Regions from separate parts of the Sinorhizobium sp. genome, predicted to be linked through region 1. Evidence: riboswitches for the same ligand, from Rfam matches in the RefSeq annotation. Region 1 holds a riboswitch; the other holds the start of a gene.
The links. Region 1 has a riboswitch for S-adenosylmethionine ahead of AC5J09_RS14720 (O-succinylhomoserine sulfhydrylase). Riboswitches for the same ligand answer to the same signal wherever they lie in the genome.

Region 1 (4,408 bases):
GAGTTCTGCTCGACGACCTACCGCTTCGAGGCGAGCGAAGTCCGCCCGCAATAGGGCAGCCGCGCTGAATTGCGCGCTGGATCAATTAAGCGTGCGGACGAGGCCCGGTGAATCGAGCGAGAAGGCGGGAATGGCGACATCGAAAGTCTCCCCGCCTTCCGCCTCCATGCTGTAATGGCCGAACATCACGCCCGAGGGCGTATCCAGCGGGCAGCCGGAGGAGTACTCGTAGGTATCGCCGGGGTTGAGCAGCGGCTGCTCGCCGATCACGCCGGGGCCGCTCACCTCGTCCACCTGACCGTTCTCGTCGGTAATGTGCCAGTAGCGGGTCATCAGCCGGACCGCGCGCCCGGAATGGTTCGCTATGATGATGCGATAGCCCCAGACATAGCGGCTGTCGTCGGGGTCCGACTGTTCTTCCAGGTAGTACGGCTCGACCGTCACTTCGATGTCGCGTGTCAGCGCGCGGTACATGTGCAACACCCTGTTTCAAATCCGTACGCGTATTCTACAGCAATATGGTTTCGTCAAGAATAACGGCGAGATTGTGCGAGTGGTATCAAATTTCCCAGGAGGCAACGGCCATGCTTGACGGCGCGCTTCGCAGGCGGCTCGATCCGGTTCTGGACAGGTTCGGCGCCACACTGGCCGGCCGCGGGGTCAGTGCCGATGCCGTCACCATCCTCGGCCTTTGCCTTGGCCTTGCGGCAGCCCTGCTCATCGGTCTCGGCGCTTACCTGCCCGCCGCCGCTCTGATCCTTGTGAGCCGGCTCTGCGACGGCCTCGACGGAGCCGTCGCCCGCGCGAGCCGGAAAACGGATTTCGGCGGCTTTCTCGACATCGTTCTCGATTTCACCTTTTACGGGGCCGTCCCACTCGGTTTCATCATCGCAGATCCGGCCGCGAACGGTCTTGCCGGCGGATTTCTGCTCTTCGCCTTCTATGTCAACGGCGCGAGCTTCCTCGCCTATGCCGTGATGGCCGAGAAGCGCGGCCTGACGACCGAGGTGCGCGGTGCGAAGTCGCTCTACTTCACGACGGGGCTCGCAGAGGCGACGGAGACGATCGTCTTTTTTCTGCTGTCGTGCCTGTTGCCCGGGTGGTTCCCCTTGTTCGCAACGGTCTTCGCGCTCGTCTGCCTCTATACGGCGCTGTCGCGGATCGTTCTCGCAAGACTGACATTTCGGCAAGACTGACGACAAAGCCCGCTGACGCGGGCTTCGTCATGGTGTCGGTCAGGCGTTTACGCCCTTCAGCGCCCTTGCGAAATCCTCGATGAGGTCTTCGCTGTCCTCGATCCCGGCCGAGAAGCGCACCGTTCCGGCGGAAATGCCGAGTTCGGCGCGGGCTTCGTCGGTGAGGTTCTTGTGGGTGGTCGTCGCCGGATGGGTGATCAGGCTCTTGGAATCGCCGAGATTGTTGGAGATCCGGATGATTTCAAGTGCGTTCTGCAGGGCGAAAGCTGCTTCCTTGCCACCCTTGAGCTCGAAGGCGACCAGCGTCGAGCCGCCGCTCATCTGCTTCGCAATGATGTCGGCCTGCGGGTGATCCTTGCGGCCCGGATAGATGACGCGGGCGACCTGCGGCTGCTCCGCGAGGAAATCGGCGATGCGGCGGGCGCTTTCGGTCTGCTGCTTGACGCGGAGCGGCAGAGTCTCGATCCCCTTCAGCAGCGTCCAGGCGTTGAAGGGCGACATGGCCGGGCCGGTGTGACGGAAATAGTCGTGCAGGTTCTCGTCGATCCACTGCTTGTCGGAGAGCACCACGCCGCCGAGGCAGCGCCCCTGGCCGTCGATGTGTTTTGTCGCGGAATAGACGACGACATGGGCGCCAAGCTCCAGCGGTTTCTGGAACAGCGGCGTCGCGAAGACGTTGTCGACCACCACCTTGGCGCCGACCTGAACGGCGAGCTTGGCGACGCCGGCGATGTCGATCACTTCGAGCGTCGGGTTGGTAGGGCTTTCGAGGAAGAAGACCTTGGTGTTCGGACGCACCGCGTCTTCCCAGTTCTTGAGATCGCGACCGTCGACCAGGGTGCACTCGACGCCGTATTTCGGCGCCAGCGTTTCCACGACCCAGCGGCAGGAGCCGAAGAGCGCCCGGGCCGCGACGATGTGGTCGCCCGCCTTCACCTGGCACAGGATTGCCGCGGAAACCGCCGCCATGCCGGAGGCGGTGGCGCGCGCGTCTTCCGCCCCTTCGAGCATGCACATGCGCTTCTCGAACATCTCGTTGGTCGGACTGCCGTAGCGCGCATAGATGAAACCGTCGGTCTCGCCCTTGAACCGGGCCTCCGCCGCTTCGGAGCTGTCGTAGACGAAGCCTTGCGTCAGAAAGATCGCTTCGGAGGTTTCGCCGTACTGGGAGCGGAGCGTTCCGCCGTGGACGAGTTGGGTTGCCGGGCGCCAATTCTTGCTCATGAGAACGTCACTTTCAAAAACAAAAAAACCGGCCGCGAAACGACCGGTTTGACACCCGGCCTTTTTAGCTACTTGTTTAACGTGGCTGCAAGCCGACCGGCCAAATCACCACGGGATAAAGCTCCAATACTGCCTGGCCGCGCTTGCGTCAATTCCCGGAGTTTGGTTTTGTCTGGCAACTGTAAATGAGGATCGGGATGGGGCGCGACACAGGGATTTTGGCCGACCGCGCAATTGCAGCGCTGTATGCCTCGGGACGACTGAAGAGCGAGAAGGCGCTGGATGATGACCAGATCCAGCCGGCCAGCCTCGATCTTCGCCTTGGATCCAAGGCGTTCCGCGTCCGGGCGAGCTTCATGCCCGGCCCTTCGCATCTGGTCGCCGACAAGCTCGATCGGCTCAAGCTGCATGTCGTCGATCTGAGCGAAGGCGCCGTGCTTGAGACCGGCTGCGTCTACATCGTGCCGCTGATGGAAAGCCTGTCGCTGCCGCCAGACATGTCGGCCTCCGCCAATCCGAAGAGCTCGACCGGCCGGCTGGATATTTTCACACGCGTGATTACCGATAGGGCGCAGGAGTTCGACAAGATCCCGGCGGGCTACAGCGGACCGCTCTATCTCGAAATCAGCCCGCGAACCTTTCCGATCGTCGTCAGGCGCGGTTCGCGGCTTTCGCAGATACGCTTCCGCATAGGCCACTCGGTTCTTTCCGAGCAGGAACTGCTGGCCCTGCACGAAAGCGACGTGCTCGTCGCCAGTGACCGGCCCAACGTTTCCGGCGGCGGCATTGCCCTTTCCATCGATCTCAAGGGCACCGGGCCGGACGGCCTTATCGGCTACCGCGGCAAGCATCACACATCGGTGGTCGATGTCGACAAGAAAGCCCAGCATGCCGTTTTCGACTTCTGGGAGCCGCTCTACAGCCGCGGCCGCGACGATCTCGTGCTCGATCCGGACGAGTTCTATATCCTCGTGTCGCGCGAAGCCGTCCATGTGCCGCCGCGCTATGCCGCCGAAATGACACCCTTCGACCCGCTCGTGGGCGAGTTCCGCGTCCATTATGCCGGCTTTTTCGATCCCGGCTTCGGCCATGCGTCGGCCGGCGGCAGCGGCAGCCGGGCGGTGCTCGAGGTGCGCAGTCACGAGGTACCGTTCATTCTGGAGCACGGGCAGATCGTCGGCCGTCTCGTCTACGAGCACATGCTGGAACGTCCGGAGGGACTTTACGGCCTCGATCTCGGCTCCAATTATCAGGCGCAGGGGCTCAAGCTCTCCAAGCATTTTCGCGCCGAGTGAGCATTGTGCTTGACAGATCGCGGCTGTTGAGGAAATTTCCGGTTCTGTCGCGGGTGTAGTTCAGTGGTAGAACGCCAGCTTCCCAAGCTTGATGTCGTCGGTTCGATCCCGATCACCCGCTCCAATTCCTCCTTTCATAGAGGCGCCATAGCGCTGCGGATTCTCTGGATATTGGTACTGTCGGCCGTTTTCGCCCCGGGTTTGGCTTTGGCACAGCCGAAGGAACTGCCCCGGCTGTTCGATGCCCGCGAACGGATTGCCAAGCCGGACCTCAGCGGCCTTGCCAGGCTTCGTTTCCTGACCACCGTCGACTTCCCGCCCTTCAACTTCATCGACCAGTCGGGCAAGCTGTCGGGCTTCCATGTCGACCTCGCCCGCGAGATATGCCGTGAGCTGGAGATCGAAGCCAAGTGCCAGATCCAGGCAGTGACCTATCCGGAGCTCATGCCGGCCCTCGAACAGGGGCAAGGGGAAGCGATTGCCGCCGGCATTGCCGTGACTTCGGAGCTGAGGCAGCGTTTCGCCTTTTCCCGCGCCTTCATGCAACTGCCCGCCCGCTTCGTCGTCAACACCAAGGCCGCCGGCGCAATCACCGGTCCTGCCGATCTCGCCGGGAAGCCCGTCGGCGTCGTCTCCGACACCACGCATGAGGCAATGCTGAAGGCGTTTTTCCCGAAGCTTGAAGCCAAGAGC
Region 2 (4,408 bases), on a different contig from region 1:
ATGACGCCCTTTCCGGCATTGTCCGGCAAGGCAAAGGCCTCGATGATCGCGCGCGCCTCCTCGACCGCAGCCTCGTCCAGGCCGAAATGCCGATTGGCCGCATCGATCTGCGCCGGATGGATCAGCATCTTGCCGTCATAACCCATGTCGCGCCCTTGCCGGCACTCCGCCTCGAAGCCTTCCGGATCGCGGAAATCGTTGAAGACCGCGTCGATGACGTCGAGCCCGCTGCCGCGCGCGGCAAGAAGAATCTGCATCAGCCACGGAACGAGATAGGTCCGGCCCGGAAAGGCGGGCACGCCCGTCTCCTTGCGAAGATCGTTCAGCCCGACGACGAAGCAGTCCAGCCGGCCGCCGGAGGTGCGGCCGGTCTCGGCGATCGCCGGCCCGTTCACGACCCCGCGCGGCGTCTCGATCATCGCCCAGAGCCTCAGCTCATCCGGCGCGTCCCTTTCCGCAAGCCAATCGAGCGCGCCCTGAATATCGGCGGGGCTTTCGACCTTGGGCAGGAGGATAGCATCGGGCCGCGCGGCAAGAGCCGCTGCGAGATCGGCCTCGCCGAAGCCGGAGCCCGCCGCATTGACGCGGATGACCGTTTCGCCCTGCGGCCGGTTGCCGGCAAGATGCCGGACGAGCGCATCGCGCGCCGCAGCCTTGCGGTCCGGCAAGACGGAATCCTCGAGGTCGAAGATCACGGCGTCCGCAGCCAATTCACGAGCCTTGGCGAGCGCGCGCTGATTGTCGGCCGGAACCGAAAGCACCGAGCGGCGCAGCCGCACGGGATGGTGGTCGATCGCTCTCATGCCGTTCCCTGTCATGCCGTTCGTTGTGCCTGCCTTTCAACCTTTGCGCAAGACGAGACGGGCGGCCCTCTTGCAAGCGGCGTGGCCAGCACCCACATGCCGAGCAGAAAGGTGACAATCATGCAAAGCATCCGCTCCGTTCTCTTCACGGCCGCCGCCATCACCATCACGCTCGTGGCCTTCGTGTTCACCGCCTCGCTCGCCCTGGCGCTCGCCGGGATCGCCGCCATTATTGCGGTCGGCAGCGCGATCGCCGCCAAGCTCAACGGACGGCCCGTGCATGTTCGAGCGGGCGCACGCGCCAATCCGGGAAGCACTCAGCGCGAGATGCGGGTGTGGAACGACGGGCGCGGGACGATCATCGATCTTTAGAATCGGATTGCCGGAAGCGGGATGAAGCAAAGTGCGAAGCGGTTTTCCGCCCGCATCCCGCTTCATGAAAGCAGATTCTCCTTCATTTCGGCGCAAAACTGATCTAAACGCTTCTCGAACATTTCCGCTGAAATCGAAGGCCAAGTCATGGACAAGTTCGTCAAGCTCACCGGCGTTGCCGCTCCCCTGCCCGTCGTCAACATCGACACGGACATGATCATTCCGAAGGATTACCTGAAGACGATCAAGCGCACCGGTCTCGGCACCGGGCTTTTCGCCGAGGCGCGCTACAACGAGGACGGCACCCCCAACCCGGACTTTGTCCTCAACAAGCCTGCCTATCAGAACGCCAAGATTCTCGTCGCCGGCGACAATTTCGGCTGCGGCTCCTCGCGCGAGCATGCACCTTGGGCGCTCCTCGATTTCGGCATCCGCTGCGTCATCTCGACTTCCTTCGCCGACATCTTCTACAATAACTGTTTCAAGAACGGCATCCTGCCCATCGTCGTCAGCCAGGAAGACCTCGACAAGCTGATGGATGACGCCAGCCGCGGCTCCAACGCCATTCTCACAGTCGATCTCGAAGCGCAGGAGATCACCGGTCCGGACGGCGGCTCGATCAAGTTCGAGGTCGATGCCTTCAAGCGCCACTGCCTGCTGAACGGCCTCGACGATATCGGCCTCACGCTCGAAAAAGGCCGCTCCATCGACAATTACGAGAAGGCGACCGCCGCTTCCCGCCCCTGGGCATGAGCTGTCGGATGACGCGCAAGCTCATCTCGTCCGGTTCGCCCTTCGAAAAGACGGCAGGCTATTCGCGTGCCGTCGCAAAGGGCGACTGGTGCTTCGTCTCCGGCACGACCGGCTACGACTACGCCACCATGACCATGCCGGAAACGGTGGAGGAACAGGCCCGCAACTGCCTGAAGACGATCGAAGGCGCCCTGAAGGAAGCCGGCTTCTCGCTGTCGGACGTCGTTCGCAACCACTACTACGTCACCGATGCCAGCTTTGCCGACCGCGTATTCCCGATCTTCGGCGAGACCTTCGGCGAGATCCGCCCGGCCGCGACGATGATCGTCTGCGACCTCATCCGCCCGGAAATGCTGATCGAGATCGAGGTTACGGCATTTCGGGGATAAAGCCGCCCCGACGCCGGCGAATCCTTTTTCATTGACCGCGCGGCCCTCCTCGCGCTATCTACGATCCGTGGTGATTTGGCCGGCCGGCTTGCAGCCACGTTAAAGAAGTCGCTAAAGGGCCGAGGGAACAATGGATTTCCGAGGACCGGTCGCGATCGTTTCGCCGCCGGTTTTTTTGTATTGATCGAGTGGACGCCCATGCCCATCAAGATACCCGATACGCTGCCCGCCTTCGAAACGCTCGTTCACGAGGGTGTGCGGCTGATGACCGAGACCGAGGCGATCCGCCAGGACATCCGGCCGCTGCAGATCGGGCTCTTGAACCTGATGCCCAACAAGATCAAGACCGAGATCCAGATGGCGCGGCTGATCGGCGCCACGCCGCTTCAGGTCGAATTGACGCTGGTCCGCGTCAACGGCCACCGGCCGAAGAACACGCCCGAAGAACATCTGCTCGCCTTTTACGAGACCTTCGAGGAAGTGGAGGCCCGTAAGTTCGACGGCTTCATCATCACCGGCGCGCCGATCGAGACGCTCGAATACGAAGAGGTCACCTACTGGAAGGAGCTGCAGCGCATCTTCGATTGGACGACGACCAACGTCCATTCGACGCTGAACGTCTGCTGGGGCGGGATGGCTGCGATCTACCATTTCCACGGTGTTCCGAAATATCCGCTGAAGGAAAAAGCCTTCGGCGTCTACCGCCACCAGAACCTGCAGCCCTCTTCGGTCTATCTGAACGGCTTTTCCGACGATTTCGCCGTGCCCGTTTCGCGCTGGACCGAGGTGCGCCGCGCCGATATCGACCGGGTGCCGGATCTCGAAATCCTGATGGAATTCAAAGGAAGTGGGCGTCTGCCTCGTACACGAGAAGAAAGGCAACCGGCTCTACATGTTCAATCACGTCGAATATGATTCGACGTCCCTGTCGGAGGAATATTTCCGCGACGTCGATGCCGGCGTGCCGATCAAGCTGCCGCACGACTATTTCCCGCACAATGACTCCGCACTTCCGCCGCAGAACCGCTGGCGCAGCCATGCACATCTCTTCTTCGGCAACTGGATCAACGAGATTTACCAGACGACGCCCTACGAGCTGGCAAAGATCGGAACCGAAGCGCGTTGACGTAAAAAGTATGACTTTCCGGTTGCCGCCTCGGCGGAAATGCAGCAGGTTGACGCCGACTCGCGGAAATGGGGAGATGCATGGGAACAGACACGGAAATCTTCGGCCACCTGCCCTCCGGCGAGCCCGTACAGCGCGTGACGCTTAAGGGCGGCGGGCTGACGGCGTCGGTGATCACATGGGGCTCGGTCATCCAGGATCTTCGGCTCGAAGGACATGCAGCCCCGCTCGTGCTCGGCTTCGAGGATTTCGAAAGCTATCCGGTCCATTCCTCCTATTTCGGGGCCACGCCCGGGCGCAACGCCAACCGCATCGGCGGTGGCCGCTTTGTGCTCGAAGGCAAGGCCTATCAACTCGAGCTCAATGAGAAGGGCGCCACGCATCTCCACGGCGGCAGCGACAATATCGCCAAGCGCAACTGGTCGATCCTCAGGCGGGCCGAAGACAGCGTAACGCTGGAGATCACCGATCCGGACGGCCGCGCCGGCTACCCGGGCAATTGCACGATCACCTGCACCTATACGCTGAAACCGGGCGGCGCGCTCAACGTCGTCTACGAAACTCAGACCGACGCGCCGACCCTCGCCAATGTCTGCCAGCACAGCTATTTCAACCTCGACGGCGGCGCGGACGCATTCGGCCACGACATCATGATTGCGGCAGACCACTACCTGCCCACCGATGAACGGCAGATTCCGACGGGCGAGATCCGCCCCGTCGCCGGCACCGCCTTCGATCTTCGCGAAATGACCTCGCTGAGAAGGCAGCTGGACGGCGACGGGATCGCTTACGACCACAATTTCTGCCTCTCGCCGGAACGGACGCAGAAACGCTCCGTGGCGCTGGTACGCAGCATCAATTCCGGTGTGTCGCTGGAAGTGCTGACGACGGAGCCCGGCGTGCAGCTCTATACCGGAGAAAAGCTCGACGTTCCGGTTCCCGGCCTCGACGGCCGCCGTTACGGC

Region 2: it holds a riboswitch for S-adenosylmethionine, as region 1 does, so the genes downstream of both, metA (homoserine O-acetyltransferase MetA) here and AC5J09_RS14720 (O-succinylhomoserine sulfhydrylase) in region 1, are expected to answer to the same signal.

What each region holds. Positions count from the first base shown of each region.
Region 1 covers NZ_JCACWC010000003.1:563,059-567,466, forward strand. The annotation lists gene AC5J09_RS14705 (Hsp33 family molecular chaperone) at 1-54, shown strand, start outside; gene apaG (Co2+/Mg2+ efflux facilitator ApaG/CorD) at 82-474, opposite strand; gene AC5J09_RS14715 (CDP-alcohol phosphatidyltransferase family protein) at 585-1,196, shown strand; gene AC5J09_RS14720 (O-succinylhomoserine sulfhydrylase) at 1,236-2,420, opposite strand; SAM riboswitch at 2,464-2,542, opposite strand; gene AC5J09_RS14725 (2'-deoxycytidine 5'-triphosphate deaminase) at 2,618-3,715, shown strand; tRNA gene AC5J09_RS14730 (tRNA-Gly) at 3,765-3,839, shown strand; gene AC5J09_RS14735 (transporter substrate-binding domain-containing protein) at 3,917-4,408, shown strand, end outside.
Region 2 covers NZ_JCACWC010000004.1:182,607-187,014, reverse strand. The annotation lists gene AC5J09_RS27180 (HpcH/HpaI aldolase/citrate lyase family protein) at 1-803, opposite strand, end outside; gene AC5J09_RS27175 (hypothetical protein) at 924-1,175, shown strand; gene leuD (3-isopropylmalate dehydratase small subunit) at 1,323-1,928, shown strand; gene AC5J09_RS27165 (RidA family protein) at 1,937-2,317, shown strand; SAM riboswitch at 2,375-2,452, shown strand; partial or broken gene metA (homoserine O-acetyltransferase MetA) at 2,516-3,443, shown strand; gene AC5J09_RS27155 (aldose epimerase family protein) at 3,524-4,408, shown strand, end outside.